DNA from 2 places in the Lysinibacillus sp. RS10 genome. Region 1 is predicted to be linked to the other one. Evidence: riboswitches for the same ligand, from Rfam matches in the RefSeq annotation. Region 1 holds a riboswitch; the other holds the start of a gene.

The links. Region 1 has a riboswitch for glycine ahead of ACB089_RS09060 (amino acid permease). Riboswitches for the same ligand answer to the same signal wherever they lie in the genome.
Region 2: linked by a shared signal. The riboswitch ahead of gcvT (glycine cleavage system aminomethyltransferase GcvT) and the one ahead of ACB089_RS09060 (amino acid permease) in region 1 are both predicted to bind glycine.

What each region holds. Positions count from the first base shown of each region.
Region 1 is NZ_CP167122.1:1,764,648-1,776,030, forward strand. Features, by position in the region: gene ACB089_RS09040 (tetratricopeptide repeat protein) at 1-359, opposite strand, end outside; gene ACB089_RS09045 (hypothetical protein) at 379-828, opposite strand; gene ACB089_RS09050 (hypothetical protein) at 1,164-4,019, shown strand; gene ACB089_RS09055 (glutaminase) at 4,319-5,287, shown strand; gene ACB089_RS09060 (amino acid permease) at 5,698-7,038, opposite strand; glycine riboswitch at 7,200-7,276, opposite strand; gene ACB089_RS09065 (rhodanese-like domain-containing protein) at 7,875-8,261, opposite strand; gene ACB089_RS09070 (biotin/lipoate A/B protein ligase family protein) at 8,603-9,433, shown strand; partial or broken gene ACB089_RS09075 (ribonucleotide reductase N-terminal alpha domain-containing protein) at 9,636-10,424, shown strand; gene ACB089_RS09080 (LAGLIDADG family homing endonuclease) at 10,633-11,383, shown strand, end outside.
Region 2 is NZ_CP167122.1:1,659,333-1,670,715, forward strand. Features, by position in the region: gene ACB089_RS08455 (SHOCT domain-containing protein) at 429-944, opposite strand; gene ACB089_RS08460 (helix-turn-helix domain-containing protein) at 1,044-1,253, opposite strand; gene ACB089_RS08465 (helix-turn-helix domain-containing protein) at 1,430-2,323, shown strand; gene ACB089_RS08470 (hypothetical protein) at 2,466-2,675, shown strand; gene ACB089_RS08475 (hypothetical protein) at 2,729-3,337, shown strand; gene ltrA (group II intron reverse transcriptase/maturase) at 4,017-5,279, shown strand; partial or broken gene ACB089_RS08485 (ATPase, T2SS/T4P/T4SS family) at 5,436-6,020, shown strand; gene comGB (competence type IV pilus assembly protein ComGB) at 5,998-7,071, shown strand; gene comGC (competence type IV pilus major pilin ComGC) at 7,082-7,420, shown strand; gene comGD (competence type IV pilus minor pilin ComGD) at 7,420-7,860, shown strand; gene ACB089_RS08505 (hypothetical protein) at 7,853-8,170, shown strand; gene comGF (competence type IV pilus minor pilin ComGF) at 8,163-8,588, shown strand; gene ACB089_RS08515 (hypothetical protein) at 8,566-8,766, shown strand; gene ACB089_RS08520 (shikimate kinase) at 8,786-9,301, shown strand; glycine riboswitch at 9,446-9,538, shown strand; gene gcvT (glycine cleavage system aminomethyltransferase GcvT) at 9,799-10,902, shown strand; gene gcvPA (aminomethyl-transferring glycine dehydrogenase subunit GcvPA) at 10,928-11,383, shown strand, end outside.

The DNA.
Region 1 (11,383 bases):
ATTAAAACAGCATAGGCAGCATGTGTTTCGGCATCATTTGGATTTAAGCGAAGTGCTTCAAGAAAAGCTTCCTCTGCTTCTTGCCATCGCTCGGTTTGCATGTAAAGATGGCCGAGAAAATAAAATATGATTTCCTCATCATAGCCTAATCTCATTGCTTCGTGAAACTGTTCTTCTGCCTCGTCAAATTCGTTTATTGCATAATTACAGTATCCTAACATATACCAAAGCCTGCTGTTTTCAAAATGGTCAGGTAGTTCCTCATTAATAAGTTCGATTACTTGGGGATATTTCCCTATATCGAAATAATGCTCTATGACTTCAAAGGATGGTTCTTCATATTCTTCGTATTCACTCATATTCTATTTATCTCCTTCCCTAAAGTGCTAGTATGAACAAAGTAGTAACAGCCTCAATTAAGCCCGAGATCATACAAACGATAAACCCTGGCCTCCATAATGATTCTGCTTCACCATCAACTGCTAAATGCTCTTTATAGGGTTCGTTTAGAAATGTAAAGAAGATGAAAAAACAAGCCGCCCCAAATAATCGTCCAATAAATTTTATATATTTTTCTTCAATTGGTAGTATTTGTTGTCCGATTGCATAAACGATTGCCAGTTTCGCAATAATGAGTACAATACTAATGATCGTTAGTAGCTGTATGTATTTTTTCTCAATTTTTAGCCATTTTCCGTTTTGGATACCTAATGCTACAATGGCAAAAATACCACCAAACATAGCAACAAAAAATAAATTACTAACTTCGTAACTTCTAGTCCTGTCTACATCATGGCTTGTTAAGCTAGGTTTATAAAGATTTTCCATATTACCATCGACCTCCTAATAACATTTGTATTATACATAGATTTCTTAATACTGGAAACCGTTTGTTGAGTGGAGTTAAGAAGGTGTTATTTCTTCCTGTATTTCCTGTTGAATTAAAAAGCACTTAGACCTATTTTTTTATATCATATAGTTAAATAGATTATATATTTTAATGAACATAACCGCAAATATGATAGTGGAGATATCAAATAAGTAATATTTATATTTAAAAAGATAAGTATTATCTACCTTTTTGGATAGATTGCTAAATTATAGGGAAATTTTTAGATTCAGACCGATATAAAATTTAGAAGGTATAAAGGAGGACAAACGTCTTGAATAAAAAGTTTTTATTATCAGTTGCAGCAATACCTGCAGTCATTGTTGCACCAACAGTAGTAGGGGCAGAAGAAACATCAACTATTAAAATAAACGCAGATGCGAAGGTCAATGACATAATCACAGCGGATGTGAAAAATTTACCGTCTAATACATATGTAAACAGTTATCAATGGTACTATATTGAAGCGGATGGTTCTGAAAAACTGATTCCTGGTGCTACAGGCATATCCTTTAAAGTGCCTGCTGAAGCAGAAAAGAAAACGATTATCGTAAAAGCGATCACTTCAAGTGATACTTATAAAAGTAATACATGTACGATAAAGCCATTGCAATTAAGCATTGAAGAACCAGTTTTTGAAGGTTACTCATCAACTAACTTTGTGACACCAGGTGATACTGTTAAAGTGGTAGGCGCAAATGTAATCGATGCAAATGGTACGAAATTAGAAAGTAACCAAATTACATACAGCTATCAATGGTTTTATAAAGTAGGAGAAGTCTTTTCCATTATTAATGGGGCAACAGGAGCAACATATACGATTCCTACGGATGCCTTAAATAAGGAACCGAAAGATATTGTAGTGAAAGTAACTGCGAAAGTAGGTGCATATACACTTGAATCGCTTCCCTCAAAAGTACTTACAGTATCGAAACAGCCGACAGAGACATTAACGAAGAATATTGAAGGTTTACTGAAGGATGGCAACAAATATAATTTGACAACAACCTTTGGAGAATTTCAGGCACTTGCGAAAGACTTAGATAAAAAATATCAAGCTCTATCAACTACTGCTAAAGCGAATGTTACTAATTATGAAGTATTGAAAAGAGCACTTGCAGATATTGCAGCTGTCGAAGCATTAAAAGAAAAATTGAATAAAATGGGCAATGTTGATAAAAAGGATTTACCTCAGTTTTTGAAAAATCTTGAAGCGGACTATAATAAGCTAGACTATTTACAGCGCAGTTTAGATGTTAATGATGAAATATACAATGCGATAAAAATGGCATTGCATAACCCATCCAATATTGACGAGCTTACGGAAGTACGAGAGATTAATAAACAAATTACTGCATTATTATCCTACGAAAATTCTTATATCAAATATGTCCCTTCTAGCTTAGAGTCTTTACAAGCTGAAGTGAACAAAATTGAAACTCGAATGTCGAAGCTGTCAAAAGATTACAAAGCAATTGTACAAAAACAAACAATTTTACAAGAAGCGAAGCAAGATATAAAGAAAATTGAGCAGTTCTTAAAATCATTTGATAAATTGTTGCCAAATGATACACCGAGCAAGCAAGTGACTACTGCGAAATCGATCCGCTCTACTTACGAAAAGTTTACTTACAAGCAAATGCTATTAGTTCCAAATACGTATAAAGAAAAATTGCAGAACGCGGAAAATGCAGAACAAATTCAAATTATGAAATTAAACGCATTAATTCAATCGTATGTTGGGGACAAGCAGTATCCAATTAATCCAACAAAAGAGACATGGAAAGAGAACGTAGATAATGTCAATAAAATAATCAGTGATTATAAAAACTTAACGAAGACTTCAGCGGCCCAAATTAAAGACTATGATCGCATTTTAACATTGCAAAAAGATCTTAAGACGGCTGAAAAAGTTATTAAGGATATGGATGCCTATCTAAAACTTAAGAAAACATCGGGAGTCTCAGAGAGTAAGTTAAAATCAAGCTATAGCAGTTCACTAAAAGCCTATAATAAGCTAACAAGTTTACAGCAATCACTTGTGTATAATGCAAAAGAATTTTTAAATAATTCACCAGATGTGACTGTTGGTAACGGTGGTAAGGAACCACAAGATAAAGCAGCAGCCCTAGCTTTAAAAACAAAAATCGATTCTTTTGCAAACATCACCAACTATTCTCTGCAACAATTAGAAACAGAAGTAGCGAGTGCTACAGCGGAATATAAAAAATTATCATCCGATGCCCGTAAATATGTGACGAATTACGACCTACTAACAGCAGCAAGTAAAGATATTTCAGGCGCCAAATCGTTCCTTAAAAAAGTACAGGATGCTAAAGAAGAAACGGATGTTACGAAGCAGGTTAAGAAAATTCAATCAGTGCAAACAGCTTATGCAAAGTTACCTGCAAACCAACAGCATTTAGCTAAAGATGAGTATGAAAAATTACTTAAACTATTAGATGGCAATGTTCCAGACGTATCAAAATTAGATAATGAAATCGCTGCAATGATAAACAATGATATGTACACAGTATCTATAGAAAAAATTAAAGAGCTATCCACTCAATATAATAAGTTAAGCTCTAGTGATAAAAAACGTGTTACCAATGCTTCTATCTTAACTACGGCTGTCTCTGATGTGAAAAAAGTAGAGTCATTCATGAAGCAGTATGACAAATCATTCGAAAAAAATCCAGCAACTGTTATTAAAGCATTTTCAAAATTGACGTCAAAACAGACGAGTTTAATAAATGAAAGTGTTCGGAAAAAAATTGTTGAAGCAGAAGCAAAACAACAAGCTGCAAACGAATCTGCTTTAAATTTGGTGGAAATGATCAATGGGCTTGAGAAAAATGGAGAATATATTGCCAATTTAGATACTGAAGTTACGAAAATTCGTACATCGTATGACAAGCTTAGTTCTACTGAGAAAAAAATAGTGAAAAATTACTCGAAGCTAACGCAGGCAGAAAGTGATTTGAAAAAAGTTACGGAAGTATATGAGTTATATAAAACTTACGAAGCCGCAACAGAAGAAAAGAAGCCAGCTGCATATAAAACGTGGCAAACTGCTTATGGCAAGCTTTCGAAAAAACTTGAACTTCTTTATAAACAAATGCAGCCATAATATTTTAATTAGTACTAGCCCCGAATAACGAATTTATTCGGGGTTTTTCTGTAGCGAAAAAGTCTCTTGATAAATTTATTTTTTTCATTTGTGTAGAATATCAAATCTTCGCTATACTATTTACAGTTAATCATTAATTCCAGAAGGTACGAAGCCTCCAAAGTTTTAAAAAATTATATCGGATAGAGTCTTCATAGTGTAAACTAGGGAGGCTCTGTTTTTGCCTAGCATTAAATTTTTTTTAGTGAAGTGTACGGAAGAGTAACGGAGATGTATTTTTTTGGAAGGAGAACACAAAATTGCCGACAAATCATATCAACAATCATCATGACCTTGTATCAGAATGGCTGAAACAGTTTCGTCCTTATGCGAAAGAGGGACAATGCGCAAGCTATATTCCTGCTTTATCAGAAAAAGATCCAAATCAATTAGCTATTTCGATTATCGGACCAGATCGTAACGAAATCAAAGCAGGAGAGACAGCTGAACTGTTTACCCTGCAAAGTGTTTCAAAAGTTGTGACATTTATTTTAGCGTGTATGGAACGGGGATTACCCTATGTTTTAGAGCGAGTAGATGTTGAACCTACAGGTGATACCTTCAATTCAATCATTCGTCTTGAAAGCCATCAACCTGGAAAACCTTTTAACCCAATGATTAATGCAGGAGCGATTACAGTATCCTCTATGCTTGACGGAAATTCACCACAAGAGAAGGTTACAAAAATCCTACATTTTTTAGAACAAATCGTTGGCAAAAAAATAAGGGTAAATGAAGAGGTTTTTCAATCTGAATGGCAAACAGCTAATCGTAATCGATCATTAGCATACTATTTAATGGATTCTGGTTTTTTAGATTGCCCTGTAGAGGAGGCATTGGAGGTTTATTTGAAACAATGTGCTATTGAAGTCAATGTTTCGGATTTAGCGATGATTGGTTTAGTAATCGCCAATGATGGCTATCATCCTCTATTAAAAACGCAACTCTTTCCAAAGCAAGTGGCTAAATTAGCGAAGGCATTAATGGTTACATGCGGTATGTATAATGCTTCTGGTAAATTTGCTGCATTTATCGGGTTACCCGCTAAAAGTGGTGTCTCTGGTGCAATTTTGGTGGCTGTACCAAGTCATGCAGGCTTAGATTCACCTTTCCCTGCTGGCTGCGGTATTGGCATTTACGGACCAGCAATTGATACCATTGGGAATAGTGTAGCAGGCGTGAATTTACTAAAGCATATCGCTACCGAGTGGAATATGACGATTTTTTAAACAATGAAAAAAAGATGACTTCTGTGCTGAGGTCATCTTTTTTGTTCATAAGTATATATGGTAAGTAGTTCCGTTTACGGGAATCCTTTTCATTGTAGGATCGTTAGTTGGTAATACTCTTAACCCGTTCTCTCTCGCCTTGTTAAAGCAAATCCGTTCTACTATTATATTGTCTGGATTTTTCTCGTAGACAATAATATTACAATCAGAACAATGGTAAACAATAGCGTAATAGAAATAACGATCTTATTTTTAATAAAAACCCTCCTTTTTTTAACTCCCTTTTATTCATACTATCGTTAATTTGTTAGGGATTATTACTTTGAGAAAAATAGAAAAATCCTGAATAGATTTACTTTCTTTGAAGTGTCACTATTCAGGACAGTTATTTTTAATGCCTCTTAACGTAGTTATTTCTTTCTTTTCACTTTGTAAATCATCATTAGTATGATAAACCAAATTGGTGTTAACAGTAATGCCGTACGAGTTTCCTCTGAAATGAACATAATAACTAATAGAAATGCGAAGAAGGCAAGTACTAAATAGTTCACGAACGGAGTAAATGGTGCCTTGAAAATTGATGCCTCATGAAGTGCACGATTTTTCCGTTTATAAATGATATGAGAAATTAAAATAATACTCCACACCCAAATAAAGCAAATAGCACTGATCGTTGTAACAACACTAAAGGCGCTTTCAGGCATCAGTTTACTTAGTAATGCTCCTGCAGATACAACAATTGCGGAAACAACGAGTGCGTTACTTGGTACACTGTTTTTATTAAGCTTGGCGAACGATGGTGAAGCTTGCTTATTGTTCCCAAGATTATAAAGCATGCGGCTTGTAGAGAATAAACCACTATTACCTGCTGAAGCAGCGGATGTTAGAACAACAAAATTAATAATCCCTGCAGCAATAGGGATACCAGCTAGTGTAAATACTTGTACAAATGGACTGCTTACGGCAGACATTTCATACCAAGGATTAATGCATAAAATAACAAATAATGCACCTACATAGAATAATAAAATACGAAATGGAATTTTGTTAATGGCAGACGGAATATTTTTTCTAGGGTCGTTCGTTTCAGCAGCAGAAACACCTACTAATTCGACACCTACAAAAGCGAAAACAACCATTTGGAAGGCCATTAGGAAGCCGTATAGGCCATTCGGGAACATCCCGCCATGTGCCCAAAGATTTTCAACTGCAACTGTGCCAGAACTTGTTTGAAAGCCTGTAAATAACATGATTAGTCCAATAACGATCAGCGCAACAATTGTGATGACCTTGATAAGGGCAAACCAAAATTCTAACTCACCAAATAGTTTTACAGTTAATAAGTTTAAAAATAATAACAGTACTAAACAGCCAATCGCTGGTACCCATTGAGGTATATCAAACCAATATTGTGCATAAACACCGACAGCAATAATATCTGCCATAGCGGTCATGACCCAGCAGAACCAGTAAGTCCAGCCAGTGACGTAGCCTGCCCAAGGACCTATGTATTCTGATGCAAAATCAGTAAATGATGTATAGCCTGCGTTCGATAATAATAATTCACCTAATGCACGCATAACAAAAAATAGGGCAGTTCCGACGATTAAATAGGCTAAGATGATGGAAGGTCCTGCTAAAGCAATGGCTTTGCCTGAACCTAAAAATAATCCAGTGCCTATTGTTCCGCCAATAGCAATGAGCTGCACATGGCGATTTTTTAAATCACGTTTTAATTGATGTTGTTCCACGTTAATCCCCCTCAAAGATGCATAAAAATTTTGACTGGAAAATAAAAAGAGACTAGTATTGACACTAGTCTCGTAAACGTCAGAATAACAAATACCAATTGCGAATGCTGGATATGAAAAAATAAACATTCATGTGGTATAGCTTTCATGATGAAAGTAGATATTACTCCTCTGTCCTTTTGCCTGAGATAGTGAACCCTTCGGCGACGCAAAATGCGTTCTCTCCAGAACTGCTCCTGCTATAGTGTGATCCATAGCATTCATAGCTTGTATTGTATTGCTTGTTGATATTATTTTAAGATATTATACATCCTATCAGTGCTTACATAATTATTCAAGGGTAAATTTCAGCTATTTTCAGAAAAAAAGAAGATTATGGTTCGTCTAGGGAAATACTTTACGAAAAATAGTATTTTTAGGCATATGTTAATATGTGGATGATGTTGAATATTTGGTATAAAGTGAAGTTGTCATGATAACGTAAGTTTGATTTTCATTCCGGCTGGACGCTTTCCTCAGTTTGTCCGATCGCCTATCCACAACAAAGAATCCTCAATGAAAACGAGCAGAACATTACCTTGCGTTGCTTTTCCTTATTTCGTCCAATGCATGATTAGGTACTTAGTGAACATGAAGTAACTTGTTAGACGTTAACAATAAATATAATATAGTAGAAACTCAGAATTTTTTGCGAAAAAAGAAACCATCTCATAGTCATTTGAGATGGTTCTTTCGGTGTGAAACAAAGCGATATAGGTAAATATATATAAATTTACTTAGTTTCAAAGAGTGAATTTATTTATATAAGTCGCTAATGTCTTATCTATTTTGTTTCATTACTGTTTTTTGGACTTTATTTTACCTGTCCAAGTACGGAAGCCGCCTTGTAGTTGGTAAATTTGGTTGTAGCCACGTTTTTTAAGAAACAGTGCAGCTCGAGAGCTACGGCCTGTATTTTGGCAGTATAAATATACTGGTAAATCTGGGCGGATTTCTTTGTAACGTTGACGTAGTGTAGTTGAAGGAACATTTCGTGCACCAAGAATGTGACCAGCTTCAAATTCTTTTTGCTCACGTACATCGATCAGCTGAGCTTTACGATAGCCTTCAATAAATTGTTCTTGTGTTAGGTTTGTTACGGCTTTTTTTAGTCGCATAGAATTAATGACGATATATGCAATTACGACTACTAACATTATACCGATTGTGATAAGTATGTCCAAAATTTTCTTACCCCTTTCTATCTTCTTTATTATTATAAAAGATGCGCTAGCGATAGTCCAATGAGTTTGATAAAATTAATTACATTGTGGCTAGAATTAATCTATTGAATGTTATGAGTGAAAGGCCACAGAATCATTCCACCCTATTCTTGGATTAGGGTGGGGGATTACTTCAATAAAGAATAGAACTAAACGCAGAGTGTCAAAATTTTGAGAAGCACTATTTTGGGCTATCATTAATAGTTGGATGACATTGTTAAAACGTATGACATATATAGTGATGAGACTTATTTTGTACACGTTCGCGAAGGTTTAATTTAATACTTGTAGGAGATGAATATATGACAACTTGGTATTTTCTAAATTCAGGGAAATGTAGTCCTTCTTTTAATATGGCATTAGACGAAGCATTACTTGATTGGCACAGTGAAGGTTTAATTCCGCCGGTTATTCGTTTTTATGAGTGGGAGCCAGCAACTCTTTCGATTGGCTATTTTCAGCAGGCGAAAAGAGATATCAATTTAGAAGCGGTGCGTGAACAAGGACTAGGCTTTGTTCGTCGTCCAACAGGCGGTAGAGCCGTTTTACATGAGCATGAGTTGACATATAGCGTCATTGTTTCAGAAAGCTATCCAGATATGCCTGAGTCAGTGACAGAGGCATATCGAGTGTTAAGTGAAGGGATATTGAAAGGTTTTCATAATTTAGGTATGGATGCTTATTTTAGTGTGCCTAATACAGAGGAACAAAGAGCAGACTTAAAGAAACCTAAAAGTGCAGTTTGCTTCGATGCGCCAAGCTGGTATGAGCTTGTCGTAGAAGGTAAAAAAGTAGCTGGTAGTGCACAAACTCGTCAAAAAGGTGTTATTTTACAGCACGGAGCTATTTTACTTGATTTAGATCAAGAAAAGTTATTGTCTGTCTTCAATTTTTCAAGTGAAGAGGCGAGAGCACGTATGCGTAGAAAGATGCCAGAGAAAGCAGTTGCTATCAATAACCTTGTGAAAGAACCAGTGACGATTGAACAATGTGTGACAGCTTTTAGAGATGGTTTTGCAAAATCGTTGCAAATTGATTTAAAACCATTTACACTTTCTGAGGAGCAATTAGAATATGTGCATGCACTTGAAGAAAAAAAATATGCATGTGATGATTGGAACTTCAAAAAATAAAAAATGGTATAAGAAAAATATTTTTTTATCGTTCAAACCTTGTGAGGACGAGCATTTCGGATGCTATTCGAAATTGCAAGAGTTGAATTAAAAAACTATATATAGTATCTTTTTTAAAGATTAATACACAATATGTAGTGTTTAGCGACACATGATATTGTGTATTTATATTTGTAAGGCAGAAAATAAGGGAGGCAAAACGATGGTACTCACAAATCATCAACCCGAAGTAAACAAATTTAAACAGTTAAACAAAGATATTGAACAATTTCCACAGGTGCATCCTGTAACGCCTGATATGCACATTACGCATAAAGGTGTATCAAGGCTTGTGATGATCGATCGCTACTCGTTTAAGGATACGGAGAAGAAAACGTTAAAAGCCGGTGATTTCGTCGTATTAACAGTGAAGGCAGATCCAAAATTCCCTGCACGTGGTTTAGGGACAATCCAAAAGCTTGATATGTCTACAAAAACAGCAGATATTTTGATTGAGGAGGATTATCGTAGTGCTTTAGATGATCCAAAAGAGCAAGAAACGGGTGTGATTACGCGTTCAATCGACGTGCTAGAAAAGCCTCTTGAAATTTTTTATGAACAAATCGCAAAACGAAATGCAACAGGACTTGCTTCTGTTGAAAAAACACAAGAGAAACGTCAAGAATGGTTTGAGAAGTTTTATGAGCAACTAGTATCATTAAAATTCATTCCAGCTGGACGAGTTATATACGGAGCGGGTTCTGAAACAGATGTAACTTTCTTCAACTGTTATGTAATGCCATTTGTAGCAGATTCACGTGAAGGAATCAGTGATCACCGTAAGCAAGTAATGGAAATTATGAGCCGCGGTGGTGGTGTAGGGACGAATGGTTCAACATTGCGTCCACGCAACACGTTAGCACGTGGTGTAAATGGTAAATCATCTGGTTCTGTGTCATGGTTAGATGATATTGCGAAGCTGACTCATCTTGTCGAACAAGGTGGCTCCCGTTAACCAAAAACGGCGGGATTAAAATCTCGTGAATTGCTGGAACACCCTTAGAGCTTTTCTTGCTACAACGTAAACTGTGAAGTTAGGCGTGAATGCTTGAAAAAAGAAAAGATTGGGCAATCAGCAGCGAAGCATCTATGGAAACGTAGTTGAACGTTCAACGACTATTGAACCTTCCTAAACTTTGAACCACATCGGAGGTGGGAGCATGGAAGAAGTAAATCGTATTGTACGGAGACGTCCTTACGAGGCGCGAGACAAAGAACGATTGATTAAAAGAATTATTGAGTTGCATGAAAACGGTATGAGCCAAGTTGATATTGCAAAAACACTTAACATAGGAAGAGGAACAATCCTTAGATGGAATAAAGAGCTAGAGCTTTTTAAAGCGAGAGAGCCTGGTCAAGCGGGAAAGCTGAAAAATAAGAAGTATCATTATGATGAAAACTACTTTAAAAATATCGATTCAGCAAATAAGGCTTATTTAGTAGGTTATATTACAGGTGATGGTACTCTATCTGACCGTGGTAAATCGAAACGTCTTATTCTATCACTTGCTGAGCAGGACCAACAATTGCTTGAAGATATTGCAAAAGAATTGTCTATGCAAGAAGCGATTAAACTCCGTCAACGATGTGCACCAAATGAACAAAATCAATACTCTTTAATAATTAATTCAACAGAAATGTGCAATGATTTAATGAGGTTGGGGATTAAACCTCGAAAAACAGGCTTTGAAAGTTGGATTGATTTTAAAAATGAGGATTTGCAATGGACTTATTTAAGAGGTTTTTTTGATGCAGATGGCCATTTTTCCAAGCGTGGGAGAATAGGTTTTACGGGTAATCGCGAAATGCTTTTATCATTACTTCAATTTTTGCATAATCAACAACTAGCTTTAACGGTTCATAAAGTTTACCCAAAACAAGGATGCGTTGACTTATACATTACTCGAAAAG
Region 2 (11,383 bases), 110 kb from region 1:
GGAGTAGTCAAAAAACTTTGGTTCTTTCCAGTTCACCATATCTGTTAATACATACAAGGCAAATGCTAGAGCCACAACATATCCTATATTTTTCATAATGAGATGGATGTGATAAGATTATAGGGAAGGAGGGGTTAACCTCCTTCTTTCGGTTATTTGCGACGTTTCTTCTTGGCAGGAGTGCGTCGCTTTTCTTTTTTCTTACTTTTCATATCGCTTATGTTTTTCGCTGAACTTGATAGTAAGTTTACGATTGTTGCGATAGATACTAAGTAAGTAAGTAAGAATCTTATCATAATCCACTTTGTTCACCCCCTTTCTATACTCTTATTATACAATATCTATTTACTATCGTCAATAGATAATTTGAATTTATTTTCCTGTTTTGCTAAAAAATTTAATTAAAAAAAGCCACTCAAATGAGTGACCTAGATTCCTAATAATTGTTTTTTCTTCGCATTAAATTCTTCTTCGGTAATTAATCCATCATCTAATAAATCCTTTAACTCGCGAATTTCATCAGCAACATCGTACATATCTTTTTCCTTTTTAGCTGCAGACGTTGTTTTAAAATCTTTTTTCAGGTTCTCAATAGCATTTTTAATCTCAAGTGCAATATGTGATGGTACATCCTCAATGATTGCTTTGTTTCCGGTAGATACTATTTTCAAAGTGGAGGAAAGGAGCTTCTTTGAAATATTAATACTACTGATAGATTTCAAAGGAATGCTTTTTTCATCGTTGAATATGAGGCCTTTGATTTCATGTAATATGATTCGTTGGTCAGTGACATAAAGCTGTTTTGTACCTTTAATAGATGCACATACAGCAAGTAGAGTTTCACCTTGATCCGTCAGTCTATCGTCAAACATTTGAATTTGATTAGCCATTGCTTTCTTCTTACCAAAGCCAGCAAATTTGATTGTTTCTGCGATTGTATCCATGTCATACACTCCTTACAGAATTATGTAATTTTATTTTATAGAAAATCTTTACATTAGTACATATGAAAAAACAGACAACTGTAATTAGTTATCTGTTACTTAAAATCTACGCCCATCCTCTAAAACAAAGTGAGCCTCGTATTTTGCTTCTAAAGCCTTCGCAATATCTTCTAATTCCTTTTCACTGAAATTATCTCTCTTTAGCTTATTAGAAATATTTGATTGTGAAGTACCTAGCTTTTCAGATAATTTAGCAGCTGTCACGTCTCTTTCAACCATTAACAATTTAATTTTCTTTGCCATTCCCATTAATATACACCACCTTAGCAAAAATATTATTACCACTATTATATCGTATAAATACACTGAAATAAAATACAAATTCACTTTTCAGTGTATTTTTCATTTACATATACACTTTTGTGATATATATTATTATTAGTTAGTGTATTTAATACACTTTATAGTGAAGGTAGGTGAAAACGATGGCATTTGAATACTTAGCAACTTATAAAACATTTGAAACAGTAGCAGATATGGATAAGAGTGTGGAGGACCATATGGCGGCACATTATTATGACTTAACAGAATCAGAACGAGCTATCGTTTTCAAGCTTGCTTCACACAGCTTGGAACATCCAGGAGTGTGTCACCTTAAAGCAAGTACCATTGCCGAATCATTAGAGATCAGCACAAAGACTGTTTATCGTAGCGTTAAGAAATTAGCTGAGTTAGGCATCATCGAAAAAGTACCTGGCACTAAATTAAATGGCATAAAAGGGGCTAATATTTATCGCATTTTACCTTATGTCCCATCGAGCGTGTCCCAACGAGATGCAGTCGATGAAGCTAGTAATGACGTGGTTTGTCCTCCACAATCTGAAAACCAATCTTTAAACTCTTTTAATCTTTTAAGTTCTAAACAAGCAAATAATAATTTATGTGAATTAGAAAATGAATTAGCTTTGCAAGCTGAAAAGAAAAAAGAATACATGAACGAGTACCAAGTAATGCTGTTTGATTTCATGGATAGTTTGCCGTTAGCAGATAATTTGAAGGATGAATTTCACAAGGTGGTATTAGCTGCTCAGGTTCAAAGTGCAACTGACTTTATTAAAGCTAAGAACGTTCTATTCAAAATTGCTATGGATATTAAAGAGGGCGTACTGACAGTTGCTAGCACATTAAGAGCAGTATTTGTAGGGGCTTATAGTAAGACTGTAGAACGATTAAATAGTAAGACGATTAATTCATCATCTGTGGAGGAGAAAGCACATAGAGAACGTCCAGTGCCTTTCTATAACTGGTTAAATGAACGTGATAGCCTTCCACAATCAAATAGTAGTAGACCTAATTTAGAAAATTGGCTTGAATGGTAATCGCTATGAACTATAAGAGTAAGTAAATAAGGGGTGAATAAAAATAGGTTTAGTCATTTTGTGTCCATAGCGATTACCCATAATTATTATTCGCCTAACAAGTTTAATCTAAACAATTAATTACTCAAAGGGAGATGGAGAAATGGCTCATTTTGAATATATGAAACAACAGGGGCAACTAAATATATTTGATTTTCTTTCGGTCCATGAATTGGACCATAAGGTAAATGTGGACCGATTGCCGTCCACAGTTGTTAGTAAAACTGTTGATAAGAAGAAGTATAAAGGTCCAAGGAAAAGAGGGTATATTGTGCGAAAAAATCATTACGATCCTCTACCATGTGGAGAATAATTATATTTTTTGAAACAATTTCAAATCATTTACGTATAAATAGGTAATACATAATGAAAGGTTTGATAGATTTTATGTTAGTTGAAATAAAAGAGGCTTTCCTTTTCTTATTGGACATCTATAAAGGAAATTTACCTCAAACTGATTTATATTTACTTGGATTAGCGATAGTTATTTTGTCTCTTGCTGAAATTATTCAAGAAATAAGAAAAAAATCAAGTGAAAGTAAAAAATGGGGTCTTGTATATTTAAAATGGATTCCCATCTCATTCTTAATTTGTTCTATCTATTTATCTGGTTTTTATTTTATTGTAAATATATTTAATAATGTCTTTTCTATGCCTGAAGTTTTTCAACAGCAACAAAGTTTACGATCAATTGCGATAATGTCTTTGACTATGGCGAGCATTGCTTCTTTAATTGTTTCCGTTTGGAAATTAAATACCTGGTTTATAGCTAAAAATGTCTTATTTACTTTTATTATTAATTCATTGTTTATAGTTATCGGTATGTACCTAATAAATATAACTTGGTATGAAATTATTAAATTACCATTATGGTGTTATGGATTAATTGGAGTGATAAATACAATAATTTTCTCCTTTTTATTATTGGAAGAGGAAGAAGAATTGGAGCAAATGCAAAGTAACGATATACAATAATTCGCATAATCAAATTGAGTATATTATAACTCTACTCAAAGTACAGTATATAAGCATGAAACTAATAATTTGCTTTAGTTATATAATCCATAAAAAGACCACTCCGTGATGGGTGGTCTTAATTGTGTGTGCGCCCGGCATGCGTATGAACTATAGGGTGCAAGTCCCGAACCTCGAAGACAGAAGTAGAGGTTAGCCAAGAGCAAGGGTGTCCGTGGCGACGCGGAATCTGAAGGAAGCTGGAGGCAAAACACCGGTCCGAGGAACACAAATCTCATATAAGGCTAGGTATGATTGGATGAGTGTGCACAACAACACAAAGTCCTTTCTGTCGAAGGTCATATCGAGTAAATGAGGCGGATAGATGGTGTGAAAGTGCATACGCTTACCCGGGGAGGTCTGATGGAAACGCAAAGTACACTTTGTAACCTACTTAGCGATAGGTAGCTGAACCATCAGAAGTCAGCAGAGGTCATAGTACCATTCACTTCTAGAATGAATGGAAAGGACCGAACAATTCGGAGAGAATAGCCCTTGGCATGCAGTTTTCTATGATAAACACAGAAAATCCAGAAGGACCGACTTAATGGAGGTAATGGTGAATCCCATGAGGGACATTGAGCGGGTGCAGTAGAAACTGTTATAAGAAGACAAGCTATTCACGGAGGAGTCGAACGAGATGTTAATGAATCAAATTTTATCACGAGAGAATCTGCTTCTCGCACTCAAACGGGTGGAACGAAACAAAGGGAGTCATGGAGTAGACAAAATGCCCGTAAAATTCCTACGACAGCATGTAGTCGAAAACTGGCTAACGATTAAGAAGCAAATTCTTGAGGGAACCTACCAACCACAACCAGTTCGCAGAATCGAAATCCCGAAACCTGACGGCGGTGTGCGACTATTAGGAATCCCAACCGTGACAGACCGACTCATTCAACAGGCAATTGCCCAAGTGCTATCCAACCTATACGACCCGAACTTCTCGAATCATAGTTACGGATTTCGACCAAAACGAAGTGCTCACGATGCAATCCGAGAAGCCAAAGGCTATATAAAAGAAGGATATCGCTGGGTAGTAGATATGGACTTAGAGAAATTCTTCGACAAAGTAAACCATGACCGTCTAATGAGTACATTAGCGAAGAAAATTTCTGATAAACCTCTACTCAAGCTGATTCGTAGATACTTGCAATCGGGTGTCATGATAAATGGTGTCGTTTATGATACAGATGAAGGAACACCCCAAGGGGGTCCACTGAGTCCACTTCTCTCAAACATTGTGCTGGATGAATTAGACAAAGAATTAGAGAAACGTGGTCATAAATTTGTCCGTTACGCCGATGACTGCAATATTTATGTGAAAACAAAACGAGCAGGAGAACGAGTGATGGCAAGTATCAAAACCTTTATTGAGAAGACGCTGCGATTGAAAATAAATGAGAAGAAATCCGCAGTGGCTCGTCCTTGGCAACGTAAATTCCTAGGATTTAGCTTTACCTCCCGCAAAGAACCACAAGTTCGAATTGCGAAAGAGAGCATAAAGCGAATGAAGAACAAAATTCGGGAATTAACAGCTAGAAAGAAGCCATTTCCAATGGAGTACCGAATTCAACAATTGAATCAATACTTAATTGGGTGGTGTGGCTACTTTTCATTAGCGGATACGAAATCAATATTTGAATCACTGGATGGATGGATTAGAAGAAGACTTCGCATGTGTTTATGGAAGAATTGGAAGAAGCCTCGTACGAAAGTGCGCAACCTTATTCGCTTAGGAGTTCCAGACTGGAAGGCTTACGAATGGGGCAATACTCGCAAGAGTTACTGGCGTATTTCGAAAAGTCCAATATTACACAGAACCCTTGGTAACTCTTATTGGAGTAACCAAGGGCTCAAAAGTCTGCAAGCTCGTTATGAAATCTTGCGTTATTCATCTTAATTGAACCGCCGTATACGGATCCGTACGTACGGTGGTTGGAGAGGTCGGGAGTTAGTCACTCCCTCCTACTCGATTTGTATTTACTGTGTGACTTTCTATGACTGGCTTGGATGATAACAAATATAATAGAAGGAAAAACTTTTATGAACTTGTACTTTCGTGACTGGTGCAACAGGCTCTGGTAAGTCAACTTCTTTGTATTCTTTGATCCATTATTGTTCTTCAGAGTTAAATAGACACGTCATTTCATTAGAGGATCCTGTAGAAAATAATCAGGCTAATCTACTTCAGATTCAGGTGAACGAACGAGCAGGTGTTACATATGCGACAGGCTTAAAGGCTATTTTACGCCACTCACCTGACATTATTATGATTGGAGAAATACGTGATAAAGAGACAGCGAAAATCGCAATCGAGGCTTCTTTAACAGGTCATTTAGTGGTAACGACGATTCATGCCAAGGATTCAGTCAATTGCCTTTATCGATTCATTGACTTAGGTGTTTCAGTAGAAGAACTTCGTCAGACTGTGGTAGGTGTTGTTGCTCAAACACTTTTCCAATCGCCAATTAACCAGGAAGAACGCCGTGCATTGTTTGAAATATTAAGCAATGCTCATCTTCAAATGGCCCTTAAGGCAATTATGCAAAAAACTAGCTATGAGCTACCACATGATGTAACGCTTACAGGTCAAAGAGAATTAATCGAGAGCCAGAACTATGCGAATAAAAAAGTTTATTGAGAGAATTCGTTTTGAATATAAAAAGGCGACAATTTGGCAAGTAAAGGAACAAGCCCGTTTTTTTAGTCGATTAAGCGTGCTAATGCAGGAAGGTTATTTATTCCCGCAAGCTATTTCTATTCTATTGCCCCATCATATTAAAGCACATGAAGAAATACAAAAGCTAATTAATAAAATGCTGAGGCAGGGAGTCGGTGTTTCGGGAGTTCTTGAAGCTTTGCATATTTCAAAGCAGCATTTAGTGGCTATTACAGTTGCAGAAAACAATGGCCATATGATTGAGACGCTAAAAGGTGTGGCTAAGCAAATGGCTTTGAGTGAGTCGGCGAAGAAAAAATTAATGAAGCTACTCTTGTATCCAATGGTACTCATTCTATTTTTGTTGCTGTTGTTTTTAGTATTTCGCACCGTATTTTTCCCTAATATAGAAAAAATGGTGGCAAGTCGAACTACCGGCACAGAGGAGACAAGCGTTGCTTTGTCAAAAATACTGTTACATTTTCCTGATGCTCTAATTGTCGTAGTGATAGCAGTAATTTGTAGCATTTTGATTTTTCAGCTTTATCTCAAACGGCAACCAATTGCTCACCAGCTAAATATGATTCTAAAAACCCCATTTATTCGGATTTGGGTACGAATATCTTTGACGAGACAATTTGCTGCGTATTTAGGAAGTCTGCTACAAAGTGGATTTTCTTTACAGGCAAGTCTACAAATTTTAGAGGAGCAGCGACTTCAACCATTTCTCCAATATCTGGCTCGATGTATAAAGGAGCGTGTTGTTTTTGGTGATACGCTAACGCAAGCTGTAAATTTGATGACCGTTTGGCAGAAGGATTTCTCGACATTTGTTGAGCATGGAGAAAAGAGTGGCTATTTAGGGAAAGAGCTAGTATTGTATAGCGAATTATTGACAGAAAAGCAGGAGCAGCTATTGCATAAAATCCTTGCGTTTGTGCAGCCGAGCTTTTTTATCATTATTGCAATGTGCATAGTTGCCGCGTATGTCAGTTTATTATTACCAATATATAACATGATTGAACTAGTATAGGAGGATAATAATGAAACGTATAAAGCAGCAAGCCGGATTTACTTTGATCGAAATGCTAATCGTCTTGTTGATTATATCAATATTAATTTTAATCACAATTCCTAACGTTACGAAACATTTTGCTACGATCGATGAGAAGGGCTGTAAGGCGTATATTAGCATGGTGCAGGGGCAGGTAGAGGCGTATCGAGTAGATTTTATGGTTTATCCAACAATTGATGATTTAGTAGCAAAAGGCTATTTAAAGAAAAATGAAACGACCTGTCCTAATAAGGAAGAGATTATGATCACTAATGAAGGGGAAGTACGATTAGCAAAGACCTCTGCTGAGACAGGTTCTGGTGGATAATGGTTGTTATAAAAAGTGAGCGTGGCTTTACGTTTGTTGAAATGCTAATGGTATTGTTTATCGTTATGTGTTTGTCAGTAATTGTCGTAAAGTATTCGTTAAAAGTAGCGGAAAATCGGGAGCTTGAACAGTTTTTTTCACAAATTCAATTAGATATTCAATATATACAAACCTATAGTATGCATCAAAGAGAATATATTTCGATGAAGTTTGAGAGTTCATCAAAAAGATATATCATTAAAAAAGATTTTTATACCGAATTATATGCACGCCCTTTTCCGAAAGGGGTTGAATTCATTCCTGATTCGAGTTCGGTTCACACGATTATATATAACTACTATGGGAACATCATGACTCCAGGGTCTATTTATTTTAATACACCCCAGGGCATTAAAAAGGTTGTGATTACGTTAGGGCGAGGGAGATCGAGAGTTGAATGAATCTGGTTATTCATTTGTAGAAACGATTCTATCAGTGGTCATTGTCATGTTTTTATGCACGACATTAATACCCATTAGCTACACTATGAAAACAACTCTTTACAATAAGAAGCTAGAGGTTATAGCAGCTGAAACGGCCTATGAGGGCTTAAAGCACTATCGCTATTTACGGCAAGCGGAAGGCTCTAATACAATCGAAAATGTAGAATATAATTGGGCTTTTGATGGGCAGGGGATATGTGTAAGCTTTCAAAATGCACGAGAATTACGTAAAAAATGCATCCAGCTGACAGGTGAAGTCGATGAATGAGCGGGGCTATACATTATTAGAAGCGTTGTTCCAATTAGTTGTTTTTGTGCTTATTGCTCATCTTGTTGTTTTCATTATGCTTTGGTTCGCAGAAATGAAAACAACGGTACTGTCTGATGAACAATCGAAGTGGGAGCTATTTGCTTATGATTTGAATATGTATTTAGAGGATATTTCATCATTTACGATTCGAAAAGATCGAAAGAGAATAACTTTTCAAGCGGCAGATACCCTTCATAATATTGATTGTTATAGCAATATTATTCGTGATCAAGTAAAGGGTGGTCATGTGCCAATGTTAATTGGTATAAATAAATGCCAGTTCAAATATGAAAAAAATATGTTAACGGTAGCTGTTGAATTTCCAAGCGGTATCCAAAAGGAGCGAACCTTCTATGTACCAATTATTGAAAAATGACAGAGGGGCTATTTTTTTAATCGCAATTGCATTATTATTTTTTGTAACTACTTTTGTTCTTACGTATTATACGTCTTATGAAATACAGTTTCGAACATATGAAGGGCTAGAAAAGATGAATGTTCGAGCTACGATAAATTTATTGGGACAAATTTTGTCAGACAGTGTAGAATCGTAGTTATAAGAAGGTGATTCGAATGCGAAAAATATATTTAGTTGGCTTTATGGGCTGCGGGAAAAGTGCGTTAGGAAGACGTTTAAGCTATTTTCTAAAGATGCCATATTATGATATGGATCGTGAAATTGTTAGACAGCAGGGTATGACAATCCCACAAATATTTGAAAAATACGGAGAAGCACGTTTTCGAGAAATAGAAACAGAATTTTTGGAAAATTTTAGAGATGAAGCTTGTATTATTTCAACAGGTGGTGGGGTTGCAGTCAATGCTGAAAATCGAAAAATAATGAGACGCAGCGGACTCGTGTTTTTTTTAGATGCGACATTCGAAGATATTTACAAACGAATACAGCATGATCCAAATAGACCAATCGTACAGAGTTCAACAAAAGAGGAGCTAGAGAATCTGTATCATTACAGAAGAAAGTTCTATCGTGAGGCAGGACATATACAGGTGTTAACAGAGAGTAGGACAATCCGTCAAATTCTTGAGTATTTAGTATTCCAAGTTAAAAGGTTGAAAGGCGAACGATAATATTTTAAATTAAATTTAATGTTCGTGTTTTATTATAATTTAAAAAATGTTTGCCTTTTCAATGCAATTAATGTTAGGATATAGACAAATAAGTAACTAAAAGTTCATTGAATACTAAATAGTACCAAGATTAATCTTGGGCGGATGATTGTGCGGGGAGAGAACGTTGTAGACGTCACCGAAGGAGCAAGTAGCAAAGGTTATGAATCTCTCAGGTAAAAGGACTCGTACAAGACGCAACTCTGGAGAGAGCTGTATTACAACAGCCACCGAAGGAGAAAGCCGGCTGATTGGCATTGTAACAATGCGAGCCAGTCTGGTGTAACTTTCAGGTGCAAGGACAGAGAATCCCGAAAAGGGGTTCGTCTGTCTTTTTTTATGTCAAAATGTTCTGCTTAAGCGTTCAAAATAAATTGGCAGAACATTCATTGTACTAATACAAAAACAGACGAACTACTACCAGTAAAAATGGAACTAACAATAAGGGGGCAAAAAGAATGACGAACGAATTACAACGTACACCTCTATTTGACGCATACGCAAAGTATGGTGGTAAAACAATTGACTTCGGTGGATGGGAATTGCCAGTACAATTTTCTTCTATTAAGGAAGAGCATGATGCAGTACGTAATCGTGCAGGTTTATTTGATGTATCACATATGGGTGAAATTTTAGTAACTGGTCCTGATTCTCTAAATTTTTTACAAAATCTTTTGACAAATGATATTTCGAAGATTGCAGTAGGCCAAGCGCAATACAATGCAATGTGCTATGAAGATGGTGGTGTTGTCGATGACTTATTAACATATAAATTAGCCGATCAGCATTATTTATTGTGCGTCAATGCTGCAAATATTGAAAAAGATTATGATTGGATGATGGAAAATCAACATCAATTTGATGTCACAATCGACAATCAATCTTCTGCATATGCACAAATTGCTCTTCAAGGTCCATTAGCAGAAGAGGTACTTCAATCATTAACAGCTACTGATGTAAGTGCCATTAAATACTTCCGTTTCCAAGCAGATGTTGAAGTTGCTGGTCATAAAGCATTAGTCTCTCGTAGTGGTTACACAGGAGAAGATGGTTTTGAATTATACGGCTCTCCAGAAGATATTAAAGCGTTATGGAATAAAATCTTAGAAGCTGGAAAAGACAAAGGCGTTGTGCCAGCAGGTTTAGGATGCCGTGATACACTTCGTTTTGAAGCGGGTCTTCCATTATATGGGCAAGAGCTATCAGCGACAATTTCACCTCTTGAGGCGGGTATTGGCTTTGCTGTGAAATTAAATAAAGAAGACTTTCTTGGTCATGATGCATTAGTGACACAAAAAGAGAATGGACTGTCACGTAAAATTGTGGGCATTGAAATGATCGATAAAGGAATTCCTCGACATGGTTATAAAGTATTTAAGGACGGTAAGGAAATCGGTGAAGTGACAACAGGTACTCAACTTCCTTCTTCTAAACGTAATGTTGGTAACGCATTAATTGACAGCCAATTCGCAACTATCGGAACTGAATTAGAAATCGAAATTCGTGGTAAGCACTTAAAGGTAGTGACAGTAGAAACACCGTTTTACAAGCGTTCAAAATAATATTTGAAAAGAGGGAGCTACATTTATGAAACATCGTTATTTACCTATGACGGAGCAAGATAAACAAGAAATGTTAGACGTAATTGGTGTATCTTCAGTTGATGAGTTATTTGAGGATATTCCAGAAAAAGTACGTTTTAAAGGCCTATATGATATTAAAGATGCAAAATCAGAGTCAGCTTTATTAAAAGAATTATCAGCACTTGCTGCGAAAAATAAGGATACAAATGCTAACGTATCGTTTTTAGGTGCAGGCGTATACAATCACTATAAGCCAATTATCGTGGACCATGTTATTTCTCGTTCAGAGTTCTACACAGCGTATACTCCGTATCAACCAGAAATTTCGCAAGGGGAATTACAAGCAATTTTTGAATTCCAAACGATGATTGCAGAGCTTACAGGTATGGATCTAGCAAACTCTTCTATGTATGATGGGGGAACAGCACTAGCTGAGGCAGGCATGCTTGCAGCTGGACAC